One region of the Streptomyces nitrosporeus genome, then DNA from elsewhere that is predicted to be linked to it. Evidence: riboswitches for the same ligand, from Rfam matches in the RefSeq annotation. Region 1 holds a riboswitch; the other holds the start of a gene.
What was found. Region 1 has a riboswitch for cobalamin ahead of CP967_RS10825 (ribonucleoside-diphosphate reductase subunit alpha). Riboswitches for the same ligand answer to the same signal wherever they lie in the genome.
Positions count from the first base shown of each region.

Region 2: linked by a shared signal. The riboswitch ahead of CP967_RS00280 (GHMP family kinase ATP-binding protein) and the one ahead of CP967_RS10825 (ribonucleoside-diphosphate reductase subunit alpha) in region 1 are both predicted to bind cobalamin.

Region 1 is NZ_CP023702.1:2,498,783-2,504,187, reverse strand. It holds gene CP967_RS10835 (hypothetical protein) at 1-66, shown strand, start outside; gene CP967_RS10830 (ribonucleotide-diphosphate reductase subunit beta) at 84-1,100, opposite strand; gene CP967_RS10825 (ribonucleoside-diphosphate reductase subunit alpha) at 1,100-3,517, opposite strand; cobalamin riboswitch at 3,654-3,777, opposite strand; gene CP967_RS10820 (GNAT family N-acetyltransferase) at 3,842-4,342, opposite strand; gene mctP (monocarboxylate uptake permease MctP) at 4,463-5,405, opposite strand, start outside.
Region 2 is NZ_CP023702.1:62,983-68,387, reverse strand. It holds gene CP967_RS00285 (cysteine synthase family protein) at 1-471, opposite strand, end outside; gene CP967_RS00280 (GHMP family kinase ATP-binding protein) at 468-1,457, opposite strand; cobalamin riboswitch at 1,590-1,736, opposite strand; gene CP967_RS00275 (ferric reductase-like transmembrane domain-containing protein) at 2,007-2,987, shown strand; gene CP967_RS00270 (hypothetical protein) at 3,118-3,354, opposite strand; gene CP967_RS00260 (phytoene desaturase family protein) at 3,690-5,339, opposite strand.

The DNA of each region.
Region 1 (5,405 bases):
GCGGGCGCCGCGCAGCCGCTCACGGCCACGCGGCGCCCTTACCTCAGGTCCTGGGCGCGGATCTGAACAGGTGCGGGAGCCGCTCAGAAGTCGTCGTCGAAGGCGACCGAGCCCTCCACCGCGACCTGGTAGGCCGAGGGGCGGCGCTCGAAGAAGTTCGTCAGCTCCTGGACCCCCTGCAGCTCCATGAACGGGAAGGGGTTCTCGGAGCCGTAGAGCGGGGGGAAGCCCAGCCGGGTGAGGCGCTGGTCGGCGACGCACTCCAGGTACTGGCGCATCGACTCGGTGTTCATGCCGGGCAGTCCCTCCCCGCACAGGTCGCGGCCGAACTGCAGTTCCGCCTCGACGGCCTCCCGCAGCATGTCCGTGACCTGCTGCCGCAGCGCGTCGTCGAAGAGCCCGGGCTCCTCCTTGCGGACGGTGTCGACCACCTCGAACGCGAAGTTCATGTGCATCGTCTCGTCACGGAACACCCAGTTGGTGCCCGTGGCGAGGCCGTGCAGCAGGCCGCGTGAGCGGAACCAGTAGACGTAGGCGAAGGCGCCGTAGAAGAACAGGCCCTCGATGCACGCGGCGAAGCAGATCAGGTTCAGCAGGAAACGCCGGCGGTCGGCCCGGGACTCCAGCCGGTCCGTCTTCTCCACCGAGTCCATCCACCGGAAGCAGAACTGCGCCTTCTCGCGGATCGACGGGATGTTCTCGACCGCGGCGAAGGCCGCCGCCCGGTCCTCGGGATCGGGCAGGTAGGTGTCGAGCAGGGTCAGGTAGAACTGGACGTGCACGGCCTCCTCGAACAGCTGGCGCGACAGGTACAGCCGCGCCTCCGGGGAGTTGATGTGCTTGTACAGCGTCAGCACCAGGTTGTTCGCGACGATCGAGTCGCCCGTCGCGAAGAACGCCACGAGCCGGCCGATCATGTGCTGCTCGCCCGGGGAGAGCCTGGCGAGGTCGGCGACGTCGGAGTGCAGGTCGACCTCCTCCACCGTCCAGGTGTTCTTGATCGCGTCCCGGTAGCGCTCGTAGAAGTCCGGGTAGCGCATGGGGCGCAGGGTCAGCTCGAAGCCCGGGTCGAGCAGGTTCTTGTTCTTGGACGTACTCATCACTGGCAGGCCTCGCAGGACTCGGGGTTTTCGAGGGAGCAGGCGACCGCGTCCGCGTCGGGAGCGGGGGCCTGCTGTACGGGGACGGCGGCGGTGGCCGGGGCGCCGCCGGAGGCGGCGCGGGCGATCCGGGTCGCCGGGCGCGAACGCAGGTAGTACGTCGTCTTCAGACCCTGCTTCCAGGCGTACGCGTACATCGAGGAGAGCTTGCCGATGGTCGGTGTCTCCAGGAACAGGTTCAGCGACTGGCTCTGGTCGAGGTAGGGCGTACGGGCCGCCGCCATGTCGATCAGGCCGCGCTGGGGGATCTCCCAGGCCGTGCGGTACAGCGCCCGTACGTCCTCGGGGATCCAGCCGAAGCCCTGCACCGAGCCGCTCGACTCGCGCAGCGCCTCCCGGGTCCGGGCGTCCCAGACGCCGAGCCGCTTGAGGTCCTCCACCAGGTAGGCGTTGACCTGGAGGAACTCACCGCTGAGCGTCTCGCGCTTGAAGAGGTTGGAGACCTGCGGCTCGATGCACTCGTACACCCCGGCGATCGAGGCGATCGTCGCCGTCGGGGCGATGGCGAGCAGCAGGGAGTTGCGCATCCCGGTCCGCGCGATCCTCGCCCGCAGGGCCTCCCACCGCTCGGGCCAGGCCGGTTCGGTGGCGTAGTGGTCGGGGTGGAGCACCCCGCGGGCGGCGCGGGTCGCGGACCAGGCGGGCAGCGGACCCGCGCGTTCGGCGAGGTCGCAGGAGGTCTCGTAGGCGGCGAGCATGATCCGCTCCGCCAGCTTCGTGGAGAGGGCGCGGGCCTCGGCGGAGTCGAACGGCAGCCGCAGCCGGAAGAAGACGTCCTGGAGGCCCATCGCGCCCAGGCCCACCGGGCGCCAGCGGGCGTTGGAGCGGGCGGCCTGCCCGGTCGGGTAGAAGTTGATGTCGACGACCCGGTCGAGGAAGGTCACCGCGGTGCGGACGGTGGCGTCCAGCCGCTCCCAGTCGATGGTGCCGTCGGCGACGAACGCGCCGAGGTTGACCGAACCCAGGTTGCAGACGGCCGTCTCGCCGTCGTCGGTGACCTCCAGGATCTCCGTGCAGAGGTTCGAGGAGTGCACCACCCGGCCAGGCTCGGCGGTCTGGTTGGCGGTGCGGTTGGCGGTGTCCTTGAAGGTCATCCAGCCCTGCCCGGTCTGGGCGAGGGTCCGCATCATCCGGCCGTACAGCTCACGTGCCGGAACCGACTTACGGGCCAGGCCCTTCGCCTCGGCGGCCCGGTAGGCGGTGTCGAACTCCCCGCCCCACAGGTCGGTCAGCTCGGGGACGTCCGCCGGGGAGAACAGCGACCACGCGGTGTCCGCCTCGACCCGGCGCATGAACTCGTCGGGGACCCAGTGGGCCAGGTTCAGGTTGTGGGTGCGCCGCTGGTCCTCGCCGGTGTTGTCGCGCAGCTCCAGGAACTCCTCGACGTCCGCGTGCCAGGTCTCCAGGTAGACCGCGGCGGCCCCCTTGCGCCGGCCTCCCTGGTTGACCGCGGCGACCGAGGCGTCCAGCGTCTTCAGGAACGGCACGATGCCGTTGGAGTGGCCGTTGGTGCCCCGGATCAGCGAACCGCGCGCCCGGACCCGGGAGTAGGCGATACCGATGCCGCCCGCGTGCTTGGAGAGGCGGGCCACCTGGTGGTAGCGGTCGTAGATCGAGTCCAGCTCGTCCAGCGGCGAGTCCAGCAGGTAGCAGGAGGACATCTGCGGATGGCGGGTGCCGGAGTTGAAGAGCGTGGGGGAGGACGGCAGGTAGTCCAGCCGGCTCATCAGGCCGTACAGCGAGGCGACTTCGTCCAGCGCCCGCTCGGATTCGTCCTCGGCGAGCCCGCAGGCCACACGCAGCATGAAGTACTGCGGAGTCTCCACGGCCTCGCGGGTGAGCGGGTGGCGCAGCAGATAGCGGCTGTACAGCGTCCGCAGGCCGAAGTAGCCGAAGCGGTCGTCGGCGCCGTCGGCGAGCGCCCGGCCTGCCAGCGCGTCGAGAAAGGCGGCGTGCCGGGTGACGAACCCGGCCGTACGGTCCGCGATCAGACCCTCGCGGTGGCCCACGGCGACGGACGCGGAGAAGGACACCGCGCCCTGGCCCGCGGCTTCCCGGGCGATCGAGCGGGTGAGCAGCCGGGCCGCCAGCCGGGAGTAGGACGGGTCCTCCGGGATCAGCCCGGCGGCGGCCTCCGTGGCCAGGGAGCGCAGCTCGTCCTCGTCCGCGTGGGCGCTGCGGCCGCGGAGCGCCGCCGCGGCGATCCGGCCCGGGTCGGTGTCCGGCAGGTCGGCGGTGAGAGCGGTCAGGGTCCGCAGCAGGGCGGCACCGGGGGCGTCGGGGGCGGCTCCGGCCCCGGGCCCTGCCGGGGGGGCCGGATCCGGGACGGAAACAGGGTCGGCTGGCGCGATGCTCACGGGGGCTGTCCTCGCTCGGCTCGGGGCCGGCGGGGACAGGGGCAGCCGGGCAGGCCGGCGGCCCCGGCAGGGGCGTACCGCGCACGGCGTCCACCGGCCTTCCGCGAGGCCCGGACGTAGGGCGTCCGGTTCGGTCGAGCCGGACGCGCTGCCGGCAGGTCCTCGGACTTGCGGGTGCGCGAAAGCACACCGGTCATACCGTTGCGGGACAGTTCCGGATTCACACCGGATTCCCCTGCGGCGACAGCGAGCACGAGCATACATGTGGGGGCTGCCCGTCAGGACAGCCCCCACATGTTGTGTACGGGTGTGCCGGGGGAAGGCTCACAGCTCCAGACGGAACGTCAGCAGCGTGCCGGTGGTCATCGGCGCCCAGTCGCGTTCCGGGGTCCGGACGAAGCCCAGGCGCCGGTAGAGGCGGTGGGCGCCGAGCATGGCCCGCTGACTGGAGAGCACGAGTGCCCTGACGCCGTCAGCGGCCCGCGCCCGGTCGATACAGGCCCGTACGAGGGCCTCGCCGGTGCCCCGGCCACGGGCCCCGGGGGAGACGGCCAGCATCCGGAACTCGGCCTCGCCGGGGCGGGCGATGTCGGCCCAGGGCCCGCCGGCCACGGTGTAGGTCACGCCGCCCAGCAGCGTGCCGTCCTCGTCCAGGGCCACGAGCACCTCCGCCTCCTCGGCCCGCCGCGCGACGGCCCGCAGCCTCTCCAGATAGGGGTCGTCGGCGCCGAGGTCCAGCAGGCCCTCGTCGAGATAGGCCAGGGCGGTGAGCTCGCCGAGGGCGGCGTACCGCGAGGGGTGCACCCGTTCGATGGTTACGTCCATGCGGGGCAGTGTGCCGTGGGGCGGCCGGAGCCGCCCGGGGTTTTCCGGGCCGGGACGGCGGATGCCCGCCGCGCCCCGGGAGGGGGTGCGACGGGCATCCGCCGTGGACGGACCGGCGGGTCAGTGGCCGCCGGGGGCGCCCGCCGTGGCCGGCGGGAGCTCCGCCTTGACGCCCGGGTCGCCGACGTCCGCGGTGTAGTCCGACGGCGAGGTCTCGTCGATGCCGGCCGGGGCCTTCGCCGCGTTCAGGACGAAGGTCAGGACGACCACCACGACGACGTTCAGCACGAACGCGGTGAGACCGATGTAGCCGATCTCCCCGATGCCGGGGATCTCCTTCGAGGACCCGGCGAAGTGCGGCTGGGTCGGGGAGGACACGTTGTAGGCGGCGACGGTGCCGTAGATCATGCCGACCGCCCAGCCGGCGATGAGCGCCCACCGGTGGAACCAGCGGGTGAACAGGCCGCCCACCAGGGCCGGCATGGTCTGGAGGATCCAGATCCCGCCGAGCAGCTGGAAGTTGATCGCGACCGTCTTGTCCATGGTGAGGACGAAGACCAGCGCGCCGACCTTCACCAGCAGCGAGACCAGCTTGGAGACCTTCGTCTCCTGCTCGGGCGTCGCGTCCGGCTTCAGGAAGTCCTTGTAGATGTTGCGGGTGAACAGGTTCGCCGCGGCGATGGACATGATCGCCGCGGGTACCAGGGCGCCGATGCCGATGGCGGCGAAGGCCACACCGGCGAACCAGTCCGGGAACATGTTCTCGAACAGCTGGGGGATGGCGAGCTGGCCGTTCTGGACCTTGATGCCCGCGGCGATCGCCATGAAGCCGAGCAGGGCCAGCAGCCCCAGCATCAGCGAGTACAGCGGCAGGATCGTGGTGTTGCGGCGGATCACCTCGCGGCTGCGGCTGGAGAGCGTCGCCGTGATGGAGTGCGGGTACATGAAGAGCGCCAGCGCCGAGCCGAGCGCCAGCGTGGCGTAGCCCCACTGGCCGGAGACGCCGGGTGCGAGTCCGGCCACCGGCTTGCCGGCCGCCTCGTTCTTCTCCTCGAACGCCTTG
Region 2 (5,405 bases), 2.4 Mb from region 1:
GGGGAACTCCGCCGCGATCCGGTCGGCGACCTCGTGGTAGCCGAGGTAGTGGATGCCGTCGTGGTACTGGCGCATCCAGTGGTGGCCGGGGCGCTCGGCGAGGATCTCGCGCACCCGCCGTACCCGGAGCTCCTGGTCGAGTGCGAGGTTCCGCGACGGCTCGACCCGCTCCACCGTGGCACCGAGGATCTCCAGCTGGGTGAGGGTGGTGGAGTCGACGGTGGTGGACGCGACGATGTGGCACCGCATGCCGTACCGGTGGCAGGCCAGCGCGATGGCGTGGGCGTAGATGCCGCTGGAGCTGTCGACCAGGGTCTGGCCGGGACGGACCGTACCCCGTTCCAGCAGGTGGCGGACGGCGGCCAGGGCCGAATAGATCTTCATCGACTCGAACCGGAGCAGGACCAGGCCGTCGGTGAGCCGGACGAGGTCCGGTACTTTCAGGGCGTCGGTGATGTGGGGGTGGATCACCCGTAGCCTCCTCGGGCGAAGGTGCACTGGTGGCCGAGCGAGCGGAAGAACGCGGAGAGTTCGGACTTGACCCCGGCGCGTGGGCGCGAGGCGAAGAGATAGCCGGCCAGGCAGCCGGTGTGGGCGACGAAGACGCCGTCGGCGCCGAACCGTTCACGATGGGCCTGCAGGCTGCCGAAGGTCGCCTTGGGCAGCACCTCCTGGGACAACGCGGCGCTGACCGTCGCGGCACGGGCGACGGCGGCCGGGTCCCCCGAGCCGAAGCCCTTCACCAGATCGGTCAGGCACCGCCGGTACTCCTCGCCGCGGCGCCGGTAGTGGTCCAGCAGCAGGGGAGTGACGGCGGCGGTGTCCACCGTGCCGGGTTCGGTGACGTAGACGGTGTGGAAGCCGAGGCCCGGGCCCAGTCGCCGCACCACCCGGTGCCGGCCGCTGAGATACAGGGCGAACTCGTCGAGGAAGACACTGTCGGCGCGCTCGATGTCCGCCAGGATGCCGACGACCACGTCCGCGTCGTACGGCAGGGAGAAGACCCGGAACAGGCAGCGCAGCGTCGCCACGATGTCCGCCGTGGAACTGGCCATCCCCACACCCACCGGCAGTTCGGAGTGGGCGTGCCAGTCTCCCGGCGGCAGGGCGAGGCCGTAGCGGTCCAGGAAGAGCCGGGCCGCCGCCGCGGACTTCTCCCCGAGCGGCGGAGCATGCGGCGGAGGTCCGGCCGCCGCCCTCGGGGTGAAGTACACCCAGGAGTGGCGGTCCACGGGGAAGGACACCACCGCGATCTCGGGCTCGGCGTCCGGCCGCAGAGGGCCCTGGTACAGCTCGCCCAGCGTGCCGTGGCAGACACCCGACACGGTGCGGCCCGACGGAGGGCGGCCCTGGCGGGCGCGTATGCCGGGCCTCGGCGCCGTCGGCCCCGGCCGGCCGGCGGACACCCCGGCCCGGGGCGGCGTACCCGAAGAGGGCAGGCTGGATGACGCGCGCATTCCTCCTCCGTCCCGGTCCTTGGACACCGACAGGGAAGGAGGCACGGCCGTACACGATGTACGACCGCCCATACCGCCGACCCAGTCCACGAGGTCACGTACACAGCCCGCGCGACGCGCGGGCGCAGTGGCAGGTCTTCGGACTCGCGGGCACGCCCGCCGAAAGGCGGACACCTACCGGCCGTCTCTTCCCCGGCCCTGACGCGGGCCCAGTGACATCGACGGCTTTCGTTCCCACTCACCGCTGCGGGACAGTCCCGGATTCGCACCGGGTTCCCTCTTGCGTCGCGCCACCGGGCGTCCGGGCGGACGGGCGGCGCGAACCGACTGCGTGCATCAGCGTAGAGGCGCCCCCGTCCCTGTGACAGGGGGGCTCCGGCGGTTGTCCTGAATGTGAGGGCGCGGCAGAAAACAGGGGTGTCCTGTGCGGTTCCTGTGGCGGCTCTGGCCGGATACCGCCTCAAGAATCGCTCTCACCTGGGCCAGACTTGTTGCCTCACGCCACACGCGTACCGCTGTTGCGGTGGCCCGTGCCCGGGGAGGCCCCTGATGACGTCAGACACGAGGCCCGACGAGGACGGGGCGGTGACCCCGGCCGCGCAGCGGCGGGCTCCCGGCGGCCGCGTCGCGCTGCGCGGTGACCTGCGGGCCGCCCTGCCCGACGCCACCGCGGCGGTGGTGGTCACGGCGCTCGTGTTCGCGTTCCTGTACGCGCGCATGGGCTCGGGTGCTTCGGACACGGTCGCGGTCATGCCGTTCATGGACGATCCCGGCACGTACTGGATGTACCTGCTCAGCCAGGCGTTCGGCTGGTCGGGGCTGCTGTGGGCGTGGGGCACGGTCATGCTCGGCCTGCTGCTGTCGGGGCCGCGCCCCGCCCGGTTGCCGGTCTCCCGGCAGGTGCTGGAGCGCTGGCACCGCACCACGAGCCTGACGACGATGGCGCTGATGTCCGCCCACGCGCTGATGTTCGCGGCGGAACTCGTGCGGTACGAGACGAAGGTGGCGTGGGCGGAACGGCTGTGGGTGGCCTTCGCGGACAGCTTCGTGCCGGGCTGGTACGACTCCGGGACCGGGAGGATCGCCATCCCGCTCGGCCAGGGCGCCCTGTACCTGGCGATTCCGCTGGGGCTGCTGTTCTACGTCCGGCACCGCATCGGAGCGAACACCTGGCGACGGCTGCACCGTTTCGTGATCGTCGTGTACGTGCTGAGCGTGTGGCACACACTGCTGTACGGAACCAACGTCTGGTACGGGGAGTGGCCGCGCACTGCTCTGTGGCTGCTGCAACTGCCGGTCGCGGTACTGCTGTTGCTGCGGCTGCTGAAGCCGGCCCGGCGGGCCGAAAAGCTGGGTCCCCCCGGCGGGGGCACGGCCCGTCCGGCCTGGTGGGCGCGTGCGGCCGGACGGGCCGTCGCCGCGGCCGTCGTCGTCGGGCTGATCGCCGTGGTGGTGTCGGACCGCGACGGCGGGCGGGACCGTCCGGCCCACCAGCCGGCGACGGCGCCGCACGCCCAGGAGACGGACTGACCGCCGGCACCGGGCGGGCCGGGCGCCTGTCCACTCCGCAGGGCCCCGGGACGGACCTCCCGCCCGGCCGCCGGCCGCGTGGGCTCGTCCTCGTTCCCTGGCAGGCCGGGGGCGGCTGAAGGACGAGGGATCATCCGGGCGGTGGTCCGTCCTGGACGGCGCCGGTTCTCCTCCGGGCTTCGGCGAGTGCCCTGTCGAGCGCGCCGAAGAGTTCCTCCGTAGCGGGGATGATGCTGTCCTCACCGATCCGGTCGGCGATTTCGGAACGTCTCAGAAGGCGTAGAAGCGGAGGCTGGACGCCGCACAGGATCAGCCGGCCGCCCTGGCCGGCCAGGTGTCTCACGTACCGGTCGAGGAGTTCGAGCACGGCGGAGGACGGAACGTCGGGCAGGGCGCGGACTGCCAGGACGAGGACGGCTCCGTCGCTGGTGCGCTGACCGCCCGATGGTTCGGCACCGTCCCCACACGCATGGGTTCGGTGGCGTTGCGAAGGAACAGAGAAGACCGCGGCGAAGCCGCCGCGGATGCGACAAGCGCGTCAACACGGAGGCCGCGGCCCGCCTCGGCCTGCGGACACACCACTACACGTCCGCCGAGGACCTCGACCGCTACCTCGCGCGGACCCACGGACTGTGAGGACCTCCGGCCGGTGAACGGGGGCCGGGCCACCCGGAACCGGCGCCCCCTTCGCACCGCGGTGACTCATCCGGGCCCGGTGCGCCCCTCGGGCACGGGCGGCCGGATGCCGTGCTTCAGCAGTCCCGCCCACAGGCGGGCCCGGCCGGCCCCGTCGAGGGCTTCGTGGGCGGCGAGCAGGCCGCCGGTGACCGCGCCGAGGAAGCCGCCGGCCAGACAGTCCTGGCCCGAGAGGTACAGGCCCCTGATCCCGGTACGGGGGCGCAGCCAGTCCGCGAGGCCGGGGGAGCGGCCGTCACCGAAGGCGGTGACATCCTTGGCGAGCCCGTAGAGGCTGCCGCCGGGCCAGCCGGTGAAGTGCTCGGCCGTCAGAGGAGTGCCGAGCTCGTGGTAGGCCACCCGCCCTTCGGTCCGCGGCAGCTGACGGTGCAGTTCGTCGAGGAGTCGCGCGGTGAGTTCGGCCTTCAGGGTGAGGTAGGCCGGGTCCCGGTGCCGCCGGCGCGAGCCGCGGAAGGGCTCGAACAGCTCCGGGCGGACGTAGGCCAGGATCTCGCCCGTCGACCGGCCGGGGTGCCGTGCGGTCCAGGTCGGGTCCTTGGCGCAGGAGAAGGAGAGGAAACAGCCGCTGGTGCGGCCGCCGGTGCCGTCGAAGAAGGCGTCGCAGTCGCCGTCGGTGACCATCATGTTGTGCCGGGGCAGGCCCAGTTCCTCCGGGCTGCCGTCGAGGCCGAGGAAGAGCAGCACGAACGGGAACCCGCGGCGCATCTCCTCCAGCCGGTCCGTGCCGGTGGCGGACGGCCGGGGCAGCAGCGTGCGGTAGGTGTGGTGGGCGCCCGCCGCGCTGACCACCACCGGGGCGCGTACACGGGTGCCGTCCGCCAGCACCACGCCCGCCGCACGCCCCCCGTCCAGCTCGATCCGGGCGACCGGCGCCCGTACGAAGACCTCCCCGCCGGTGGCACGGATCGGGCCGAGCATCGCGCGGGCGATGGCGGCGCTGCCGCCCACCGGGTACCAGGCACCGGTGCGGAAGTGCTCGAACAGCACCGCGAGGAGGAAGAACGGCAGCCGGGCGGTGGAGTCGGCCAGCAGCAGCGCGCTCTGGGTGAGCACCGCCTGGCGCAGCCCCTCGTCGCGGACCAGCCCCGCCACCACCTCCCTGGCCGGCCGCAGCGCCTCGGCCGGGACGGCCGCCGACCGCAGCAGACGGGCCAGCCGCCGGACGACCGGACCCGACAGACGCCCCAGCGCGAGCACGGGCAGCACCGCCCGGCACCGTTCGACCAGCCGGAACAGCTCCTCGATCCCCGCCCGCTCGGCCGGGAAACGCGCGATCAGACGGGCCCGGTAGGCGTCGAAGCCGACCGGCGCCCGGTGCACCTCGCCCGCCAGCCGGTACTCGTCGAACGGGTCCCCGAGCGGGGCCCACCGCAGAGCGCCGCCGGTCAGGTAGTCGGACAGCACCCGGACCGGCTCACGCCGCCCCAACTGGCCGACGTAGTGGATGCCGACGTCCCACTCCCAGCCGCGCCGCCGGTAGGCATGGGTGTATCCGCCCGCGGTGTAGTGCTGCTCGAACACCGCCACCCGCCGTCCCTGCCGGGCCAGACAGACCGCCGTGGTCAGCCCGCCGGCCCCGGACCCGATCACCACCGCGTCGTAGGCGCCGGCCACCCGGCCCGCCGCCGGCCGGCCCACCAGCACACCACGTGTCACATCCACCGCCTACGACCACGTTCTCCGCTCCCGGGAACGGGACGGACGCGCACAGACCACACAGAC